Regions from separate parts of the Mesorhizobium sp. B2-3-7 genome, predicted to be linked through region 1. Evidence: riboswitches for the same ligand, from Rfam matches in the RefSeq annotation. Region 1 holds a riboswitch; each other region holds the start of a gene.
What was found. Region 1 has a riboswitch for cobalamin ahead of bluB (5,6-dimethylbenzimidazole synthase). Riboswitches for the same ligand answer to the same signal wherever they lie in the genome.
Positions count from the first base shown of each region.

Region 2: it holds a riboswitch for cobalamin, as region 1 does, so the genes downstream of both, FJ940_RS14505 (CbtB domain-containing protein) here and bluB (5,6-dimethylbenzimidazole synthase) in region 1, are expected to answer to the same signal.
Region 3: it holds a riboswitch for cobalamin, as region 1 does, so the genes downstream of both, FJ940_RS09070 (ABC transporter ATP-binding protein) here and bluB (5,6-dimethylbenzimidazole synthase) in region 1, are expected to answer to the same signal.

Region 1 covers NZ_VFVV01000002.1:415,991-419,256, forward strand. The annotation lists gene FJ940_RS05910 (TetR/AcrR family transcriptional regulator) at 1-417, shown strand, start outside; gene bluB (5,6-dimethylbenzimidazole synthase) at 463-1,215, opposite strand; cobalamin riboswitch at 1,264-1,443, opposite strand; gene FJ940_RS05920 (histone deacetylase family protein) at 1,565-2,491, shown strand; gene FJ940_RS05925 (exodeoxyribonuclease VII small subunit) at 2,495-2,746, shown strand; gene FJ940_RS05930 (DUF2277 domain-containing protein) at 2,845-3,111, shown strand; gene FJ940_RS05935 (pirin family protein) at 3,152-3,266, shown strand, end outside.
Region 2 covers NZ_VFVV01000006.1:290,519-293,784, reverse strand. The annotation lists gene cobO (cob(I)yrinic acid a,c-diamide adenosyltransferase) at 1-297, opposite strand, end outside; gene cobU (bifunctional adenosylcobinamide kinase/adenosylcobinamide-phosphate guanylyltransferase) at 299-814, opposite strand; gene FJ940_RS14510 (CbtA family protein) at 807-1,604, opposite strand; gene FJ940_RS14505 (CbtB domain-containing protein) at 1,620-1,799, opposite strand; cobalamin riboswitch at 1,835-2,031, opposite strand; gene FJ940_RS14500 (aromatic ring-hydroxylating dioxygenase subunit alpha) at 2,166-3,266, shown strand, end outside.
Region 3 covers NZ_VFVV01000003.1:455,864-459,129, reverse strand. The annotation lists gene FJ940_RS09075 (LacI family DNA-binding transcriptional regulator) at 1-993, shown strand, start outside; cobalamin riboswitch at 1,056-1,265, shown strand; gene FJ940_RS09070 (ABC transporter ATP-binding protein) at 1,522-2,352, shown strand; gene FJ940_RS09065 (ABC transporter substrate-binding protein) at 2,349-3,266, shown strand, end outside.

The sequences.
Region 1 (3,266 bases):
GCCGAGATAGACGCCGAGATGGCGGCACGGGTGAATGAGGTTGCAGCGAAAGCACCGACCCGCTGGCAAAGCTTCGTCGACGAATGCACGAGCTACATCGAAATGGCGCTGGAGCCGGAAATCCAGCGCATCATGTTTCGGGACGGTCCGGCCGTGCTGGGGGATCCCGCGCAATGGCCGAACGCCAATGCCTGCGTCGCGTCGATGACCGATCACCTGACGACGCTGCAGGGCGACGGGGTGGTTGTCCCGGGCGTAGACCCCGAGACCGCGGCACGGCTGATCAACGGGGCGAGCAGCCAGGCGGCGCAGCGGATCGCCAATTCGAACGACCCGGAAGCGACGTCGAAGACCGTGGTGGCGGCATTCAAGCAACTGCTCGAAGGATTGTTGAGGAAGGATGCCGGAGCCGCCTGACGACGGCAGGCCGCCGGCAGCGCGCTGCGCATGCCATATCGGCAATCAAATCAAGGGTTTGTCAGACTTTTCGCATGTTGCCGCCTTGAGGCGTGCGATCGTTGATTTGAGCGGAACTTCGCCCTGTCCGCAAAACGTCTCGCTCATGATCAGCTCGGGCAGCGGCAGCCGCCGCCCCCAGCCATGTGTTTCGAGGTCCGGTTTCGGCGCGAACTCCGAGACACGGCCGACACAGAGATAGGCCACCGGCGTCACATGCCCGGGAATCGACAGAAGGTCTTTCAACGCCTGCGCCTCGATAATGCTGACCCAGCCGACGCCGACGCCTTCGGCGCGCGCCGCCAGCCAGAAATTCTGCACCGCGCAGACCGTGCTGTAGAGATCCATCTCGGGATTGTGCCAGCGTCCCAGCGGCGAACCCTGTGAGCGTCGGCGGTCGCAGGTGATACAGATATTGAGCGCGCTTTCGCAGATGCCTTCCAGCTTGAGCTTGCGGTAGAGCGCCCGCCGCTCTTCCTCGATCGCCGGCAATTCCTGCTCGCGCGCCGCGAGGAACAGGTCGCGCACCTGTTCCCGTCGTTCGGTGCCACGAATGACGATGAAATTCCATGGCTGCATGAAGCCGACCGATGGCGCGTGATGGGCGGCAAGCAGCAGCCGCGCCAAGACCTCGTCGTCGACGGCCTCTGATGTAAAATGGCTGCGAACATCGCGCCGCGTGAACATGGCGCGGTAGACCGCATCGCGCGCCATCTGGTCGAATCCGTCACCCACGGGGATGGTCATATTGTCCGGCATCGCTTGTCCCCTTGCGATTGCAATCAACTGCCGTCCGCCTGACCATGCGGATGACGATGCCTGCCAGGCCGGTCTTCTGGCTCGGGATCAACCCGCATCCGGCGCCTTCCCGTCATCGACAGTGGCATTACCGGCGCGGTCCCCCTTACAGCGTTGGGCACGCCACGGTATCAAACCGTGTTCCCGATTCTCCCGCTCGCGGCGGGCACCAGGCAGTGGCCGGGACTTTACGACGAAGCCCCTGCGCCGCCAATCCCCGCGGCGACGCGAATGGACGCAGGCGCGATTTTCCCCAGCCATCAGGCCGCAACGCATGGCCATCGCCGCGCCGGGGCACTAGATAGGGGGCATGGCCACTCGTCTCTACACCCATCCGATCTTCCTTGAGCACATCACGCCGCCCGGCCATCCGGAGCGGCCGGACCGCTTGCGCGCCATCGAGCGCGTGCTCGACGACGAGGCTTTTGCCGCGCTCGACCGCCTCGAGGCGCCGGAAGGCGACGAGGCCACCATTCTCTACGCGCATCCCGAGGATTTCGTCGAGCGGGTACGCGCCGCCATTCCCGAGACGGGCATCGCCCGCATCGATGCCGACACAACGGCCAGCCCGAAGAGCTGGCAGGCGGCGATCACCGCGATCGGAGCCGCCAACGCCGCCGTCGACGACGTCTTTGCCGGCAGGGCAGACAACGTTTTCGTCGCCGCCCGGCCGCCCGGCCATCATGCCGAGAAAGCGACCGCGATGGGCTTCTGCCTGTTCAACACGGCGGCCATCGCCGCACGTTATGCACAGCGCAAACACGATATCGAACGTGTCGCCATCGTCGACTGGGACGTGCATCACGGCAACGGCACGCAGGATGTTTTCTGGGACGATCCGTCCGTGCTTTATTGCTCGACGCACCAGATGCCGCTCTACCCCGGCACCGGAGCAAAGAACGAAACCGGCGCCGGCAACATCGTCAACGCGCCGCTTGCGCCGCAGACCGGCAGCGAGGCGTTCCGCGATGCCTTCCTGTCGCGCGTGCTGCCCTCGCTCGACAATTTTGCACCCGACCTGATCATTATTTCGGCCGGCTTCGATGCGCATCATCGCGACCCGCTGGCCGAGATCAACCTGACCGAGGATGATTTCGACTGGGCGACCGGCCAACTCATGCAGCGCGCGGCGCGCCACAGCGGCAACCGGCTCGTCAGCCTGCTCGAGGGCGGCTACGATCTGCAAGGATTGGCATTTTCGGTCGCCGCCCATGTCGGGCGACTGATGAAAGGATGAATGATGGCTGGTGAAACCAACGAAGACGTCAAGGCGATGAGCTTCGAACAGGCTCTCGACGCGCTGGAGAAGATCGTCGATGATCTGGAGCGTGGCGATGTGCCGCTCGACCAGTCGATCAGGATCTACGAGCGCGGCGAGGCGCTGAAGGTGCATTGCGACCGGCTGCTGAAGGCGGCCGAGGACAAGGTGGAGAAGATCAGGCTGTCCCGCGACGGCAAGCCGGTCGGGACGGAGCCGCTGGACGCGGATTGAGGCACGCAGCCGTCTCTCTGGTTTTTGACATGATCATGATTGAGGATAGAACGCGTCCCGATTGAAACGGCTCCAGGACAAGAGGAGATACGGAAGCGATGTGCAGAAACATCAAGACCCTGTTCAATTTTGATCCGCCGGCGACCAACGACGAGGTGCGCGATGCAGCCCTTCAATTCGTTCGCAAGCTGAGCGGAACGACGCGGCCTTCGAAGCAGAACCAGCACGCATTCGACCATGCCGTCGAGGCCATCGCGGCGTCGGCGCGCGAGCTTCTCGATTCGCTTGAAACCAACCAGCATCCGCGCAATCGCGAGGAGGTTGCGGCCAAGCTGCGGGCGAAGGCGGCGATCCGCTTTGCCTGATCTGGCCAAAGCAGCCATCGGCCGCTGACAAGGAGAGTTCATGAGCTTCTTTCCCGGGAAGGATCCTGAAGCCGGCGATGCCTTTGCCAGCGACCAGATCGAATTGATGGTCATTCCGAACGCCAAGGACATTGGCGGTTTTCAGGTTCGCCGCG
Region 2 (3,266 bases), on a different contig from region 1:
GAACCCCTCGCCCATCGCGTGCCAGACGACGCGGTCGCCGAAGGCGGCGAAGGCCTCCTTCTCACCCGTATGCCATTTGCCCTTGATGAACTGGACGACGCCGACGCGCTTGCCGTAGCCGAGCATCCGCAGCGCCAGGCCAAAGGCAGCCGTGGTCTTGCCTTTGCCCGGGCCGGTGTTGACGATCAGCAGCCCCTTTTCGACCGTCTTGCTCGCCACCTCGGCGTCTTGGACCGCCTTGCGCTTGGCCATCTTGGCGCGGTGGCGCTCTTCGTCCTTTTCGTCGATGTCGGTCATGTCACTTCACCTTGAGCGGCAGCCCCGCCACCATCAAAAGCACGGTCTCGGCAATCGCCGCGACCTGCTGGTTGAGCCGGCCGGCGGCGTCGCGGAACCGGCGCCCCAGCGCATTGTCGGGCACGATGCCTTGCCCGACCTCGTTGGATACCACGAACCAGGGTCCGCGCGGCCGCGACAGCATGTCAGCCAGCCGCCGACATTCGGCCTCTACATCATGATCGGCCAGCATGTGATTGGTCAGCCAGAGCGTCAGGCAGTCGACAAGGACCGGCTGGTCCTCCGGTAGGGCCTCGAGTGCACCGACAAGGCCAAGCGGTGCATCGATGGTCGTCCAGCCCTCGCCGCGCCGCGACCGGTGCAACGCGATGCGCTGCCGCATCTCGTCGTCATAGGCTTGCGCCGTGGCGATGTAGGTCCATGGCGAAGGCAAGGCCGTCATCAGCGTTTCGGCGTGCGCGCTCTTGCCGGAGCGCGCACCGCCGATGATGAAGGTCAGTCTTCCGCGATCAGGCAAAGCTGTCGCGCAGGCTCGTCGCGCTGCCGGTGAAGCGTCCGCGCACCACGACGACGACAGCGCCGAGCACGAGCCAGAACACCAGGTTGGTTACGGTTACCGCCACCACGAACTGATGGTGCAGGCCTTCCGGAATCGGCGTCTCGAAACTGTCCGGCTGCGGCGCGCCGACAATATGCGGCGCGACGATCAACACCACGCCCAGAATCGCCAGCGGCAGTGATTTGCGGAAGGCGATCAGGGCAAGGCCGATCGCCGTCGCCGCCACCGTCGCCGTCCACCAGATCTGGCGTGGCAGAAGCTCGGCGGCAGGCATGGCCGGCAGTTCCGGCGGCAGGCCGAGGCCCGGCGCCAGCGTGAACACGGCAAAGCCGGCCAGTCCCCAGAACACGCCCTGGCGCCAGTTGCCGATGCCGCCGGCGAATTCCGAAACCGCGACCAGGACCAGCGCGAAGCCGATGCCGGTGACGATGTTGGCAAGCACGCTGAAGGCGAAGCGCTCGAAGCCGTCGGCCGGCGCCCAGCCTTCCTCTTCAGCCGGAACAGCTTCAGCGGCTGCCGGCGCGGCGGAGCTCATGGCATTGCCCGCCGGGGCGGCAGAGTTCATGGCGTTGTTGTCGGTCGGGGCCGGTGCGGTATGGTCGTGGTGGTGGCCGCCGCCGGCCTGTTCGTAGACTTCCGCCTTCAGGATCAACGGCACGGTGGCATAGGCCTGCATGCAGGCGAGAACGACACCGGCCACGAGCCCTGCGATCGCCGCGATGAACACGACGTTGCGAAACAGGTTCATGATGTCAAATCCCTATCAGTGGCAGGGAAACGCCATCGAGTGGCGATAGTCGTGCGCGGCATTGTGGACCGCGTCGATATGCGAGAAACCGACAAAGCCTACGACGAAAACGCCGAGCAGCGCCGCGAGCGCGAGCTGCAGGAGGCGCGACTGCGAGGAGATGGAGGCGCCGAGGGAGACGGAAGCGGTATTCATGTCTTGTCCTTTCACCCTCCACCCGAGGGCATCGAAGTCAGTTTCCTGTCGCCGGCAGGTCTCCTGGCTCGCGGATCAGCGCCCTTCCCCACCTTCCCGAAGAAAATCTTCAGTGGCATATGGAGAGGACTACCGCACACAGTTGCGGGGGCAGCCACGGCATTGGGCAACAAATCTGCCCGCACCGCATTCCCTCTTGGCTCCAATCGGAACCGACGACGAAGGTGACTATAGGGAAAATCGCCGCATCCGGCAAACCAAATTCCGACGGCGACAAGCGCTTTAGCGCCGTCCGGCCGCTTGCTCCGCTGCAATTGACAATTTCCGTGGCCGGGTGTCGGCTGCCATCCTCACAGGAGGCCAGCCATGCAGCCCGTCCAGAGCCAGCACGCCCCCTATAACGGCCTCACCCGGGCCGAGCCGACATTGCCGTCCTCGGCCTATTGGGATGCGGCGGCCTACCAGCGCGACCTCGACGCCATCTGGTACAGGAACTGGCTGCTCGTCTGCCGTGAAGCTGATCTCGCCCAACCGCTGGCTTTCCGCACCTTCCGTGTCGGCAGCCAGGAGATCGTCGTGCTGCGTGACGATACCGGCGAACTGCGCGCCTTCCACAACACCTGCCGGCATCGCGGCTCGCAGCTTTGCCAGGAACGCGAGGGGCGGCTGAAGGCGCGGCTGATCACCTGCCCCTACCACGCATGGTCCTATTCGCTGCGCGGCGAGCTCGTGCGCGTGCCATCGAAAACGCTGCCCGAAGGTTTCGACAAGGCGGACCATCCGCTCTATCGCGTCGCGCTGTCGGTCTGGCGCGGCTTCGTCTTCGTCAATCTCGCGGAAGATGCCGCCGGCTCGGCGCACTCATCCTTCGACCCGGCCTCCGGCGATCTCGGCAACTGGCCGCTGGAATCGCTGGTATCGGGCCATGTGCTGCGCAAGGTGATGAACTGCAACTGGAAGATCTTCTGGGAAAACTTCAACGAATGCCTGCATTGCCCCGGCGTCCACAAGGACCTGTCGCGGCTGGTGCCGATGTACGGCCGCGGCCTGATGGGCCGGCATGACGACCCCGAATGGACCCGCCATGCCGACAATGACGCGCCGGAATTTTCCGGCGGGCTGCGGGCGGGTGCCGAAACATGGTCACGTGACGGCCAGGCGCATGGGCCGGTCTTTTCGGGCCTGACGCCGGCCGAGCGCGCCGCCGGCCAGACCTACGCCACCAGCCTGCCCTCGATGTTCATCGTCGGCCACGTCGACTATGTCAGGTCCGTACGGCTGGTGCCGCTTGGCCCCGAGCAGACCGAATTGACCGCCGAATGGCTGTTCGCGCCCGACGCGCTCGCCGCCACCGACATCGACAACATCGTCGGATTCGGCACCCAGGTGCTGGAGGAGGATGCCGCGATCTGCGAGGTCAACCAGAAAGGGCTGCGCTCCATGCGCCATAAGGCCGGCGTGCTGATG
Region 3 (3,266 bases), on a different contig from region 1:
CTGAACATTTCGATCGGTACAGTCTCGCGCGCGCTTAACGGGCGCGCCGACGTGAACGCCGAGACACGCCAGCGCGTGCTCGAGGCGGCCCGGAAGCTCAATTATTCACCGAACCACTCGGGCAGGAACTTACGCCGCGGCACCACCCATGCCGTGGCTTTCATGCTGCAGCCGCATCCGGGCGACCAGCAGTATGGCGAGCCGTTCTTCATTCCGTTCCTCACCGGACTGCAAGCGACATTGGCCGAGTGCGGGCTGGACCTGATCATCGTCATGGGCGCGCCGGCGGATTATCAACAGGAGCGGCTGCGCCGCGTCGTCGAGACGCGTCGTGCCGATGCCGTCGTACTGGCCTGGACGCGGCGCGAGGACGATCGCATCGACTATCTGAGCAAGGCCGGCTTTCCCTTCGCGACGCTCGGCCGAAGCCGGTCCGGCGACGACAGCTATCCCTCTCTGGATCTGGATTTCGAGAAGGCGGGCGCCGATGCGGTCGACCGGCTGGTTGCGCGTGGCCACCGCCGCATCGCCGCCATCCGGCCGTCGCTTGACCTGAATTTCGGTTATCTGTTTCTGGAGGGTTATTGCAAGGCGCTGCGGCGGCACGGCATCGAAGTCGATCCCGGCCTGATTGTGGACGGTTTTATCAACGAAGCCGGTGGCTACGCGGTGACACCGCAAGTCATGCGGTCGAAGGATCCGCCGACCGCGATTATCTTCAACAACGACTCGATGGCGCTCGGCGGCTGCAAAGCGCTCGCCGAAATGGGGATCAAGCCCGGGCAGGATGTCGCGGTGATCGTCATCGTCGACACGCCGCTCTGCCGTTATTTCTCGCCGGCGCTGACCGGCTTTCGTCCGAGCCTTGACCCGATGGGGCGGCGGCTCGGCGAAATCCTGCTCGCCTCGCTCCCGGCTTTCGCCGGCGCGAAAGGGCCAGAGATCATTCGCGAGGTCTGGCCGCTGGAACTGGTGGCGCGCGATAGTGATTGACCACACGTTTGTATCGTTATAACAGAACATGCATCGACCTTGCCTCGACGCTGCCTGCATCCTAGGCTGCGACTCGTGATGGTCCCCGCGCCGCAAGGCGAGGGGTGAAAAGGGAACATGGTGAGGCCCGATTTTCGGGTCGAAGCCATGGCTGCCCCCGCAACTGTAAGCGGCGAGCAAAATCCGAGAAGCCACTGGCCGGCAAGGCTGGGAAGGCAGGATGGCGCAACGACCCGCGAGCCAGGAGACCTGCCATCTGCATGGGTTGACCGGACGGGGTGTGCCGGGAGGAGACGCGGGGTTCGGTCTTGTCGACCGGTTCAAGCCAGCTTCCTTCCGTCGCCATTTTTGAAAGTGACGGAAGTTGGACGGCTCCATCGATCGCATTCACTGCATTCCCATGCATCGCATCATCGTGTGCACGCTTTGCCGCGATATCGCCACCGAGGTGAATTCAGGCCAGCGTCCGGCAGGATTGGCAAGCAAGACGCTGGCCCGTATTCCGGCAGGCCCTGCAAGGAATTGCCCATGACCGCGCCGCTTCTCGAGGCCCGCGACCTGGCCGCGGCGGCGGATGGCCTGCATCTGGTGCATCCGGTCAGCCTTTCGGTGGCGGCGGGCGACCGTCTCGCCATCATCGGTCCCAACGGCGCCGGCAAGACGACATTGCTGCGCATGCTGTCGGGCATGCTGCGGCCGAGTTCGGGCGAAGTGAAGCTCACCGGGCGCCTGCTGGACAGGATTTCGACCGCCGAGCGGGCGCTGCACATCGCCGTCGTCGGCCAGACCGATCAACCGGATCCACGGCTGGCGGTGATCGATTATGTCGAGCTCGGCCGGGTTCCGCATACCGGCCGCAGGCACAGGAGCGAGGAACGCGACATTGTCGTCGAGGCGCTGCGCCGGACCGGGCTGTTGCCGCTGCTTGGCCGCACCATCGGCTCGCTGTCGGGCGGCGAGCGCCAGCGCGCCCAGCTTGCCCGCGCCATCGCACAGGAGCCGAAGATCCTGTTCCTCGACGAGCCGACCAACCATCTCGACCCGCGGGCGCGCAGCGAGTTGCTCGAACTGGTTGCAGGCCTCGGCATGACCGTGATCGCGGTGCTGCACGATCTGGCGCTGGTGACGCCTTTCGCCACCAGGGTCGCGGTGATGGGCCATGGCCGGTTGCATGTGCTGGCGCCGCCACGCGAAGCACTCACTCAGCAGCTGATCCGCGAGATCTTCGGTGTCGACGTCTTTAGGTTGCGCCACCCGACGGAGGACCGCGAGCTGACGGTGTTCGAGGTTCCGAACCGTGCCGCGCATCTTCGTGAGCGCAGATCCAATTCCCGTGCAACGAAGGAGCAACATCCGTGAAACGCCTTGCCGTATCTCTTGCCTTCTCCCTGCTGGCCTCTACGGCCTTCGCCTTTCCGGTGACGGTCGACAGCTGCGGCAAGTCGCTGACCTTCGACGCGCCTCCAAAGCGCGCTGTCATTCACGATCTCAACATGGCCGAGATGGCCTTCGCCCTGAAGCTGCAGCCGTCGATCGTCGGCCTGACCGGCATCACCGGATGGTACAAGGTCGGCCCCGAATTCAAGGCCGAGCAAGGCTCGATCCCGGAACTGGCGCCCAAATATCCGACGCTGGAAAACCTGGTCGCTGTCGAGCCCGACTTCTTCTTCGCCGGCTGGTATTACGGCATGAAGCCGGGCGGCGAGGTGACGCCCGATACGCTGGCGCCACACGGCATCAAGACCCTGGTGCTGACGGAAAGCTGCGTCCATCTCGACAAGAACCGGCCTGCCGCTTCGATGGACCTGCTCTATGGCGATGTCGAGAAGCTGGGCAAGATCTTCGGCAAGGAGGCCGAAGCGGATAAGCTCGTCTCCGGCTGGAAGGCGCAGCTCGCCGAAATCGCCGCAAAGGTCGGCGACCGCAGGGGAACGCGCGTCTTCCTCTATGATTCCGGCGAGGACAAGCCGTTCACATCAGGCAAGTTCGCCATTCCCAACGCCATGATTTCCGCGGCCGGCGGCGACAACATCATGGCCGACATGGACACCAGCTGGGGCAACACGGATTGGGAGACGGTGGCCTCGCGCAATCCGCAATTCCTCATCCTGCTCGACTATCAGGATGGCGGCGGCTACCGGAAGCTGCTCGATTTCCTGAAAGCGCATCCGGCAATGAAGGAGATAGACGCGGTCAAGAACGAACGCTTCGTGGCGCTTCGCTATGCCGAACTGACACCCGGACCGGCCAACATCGAAGCGATCGGCAAGATC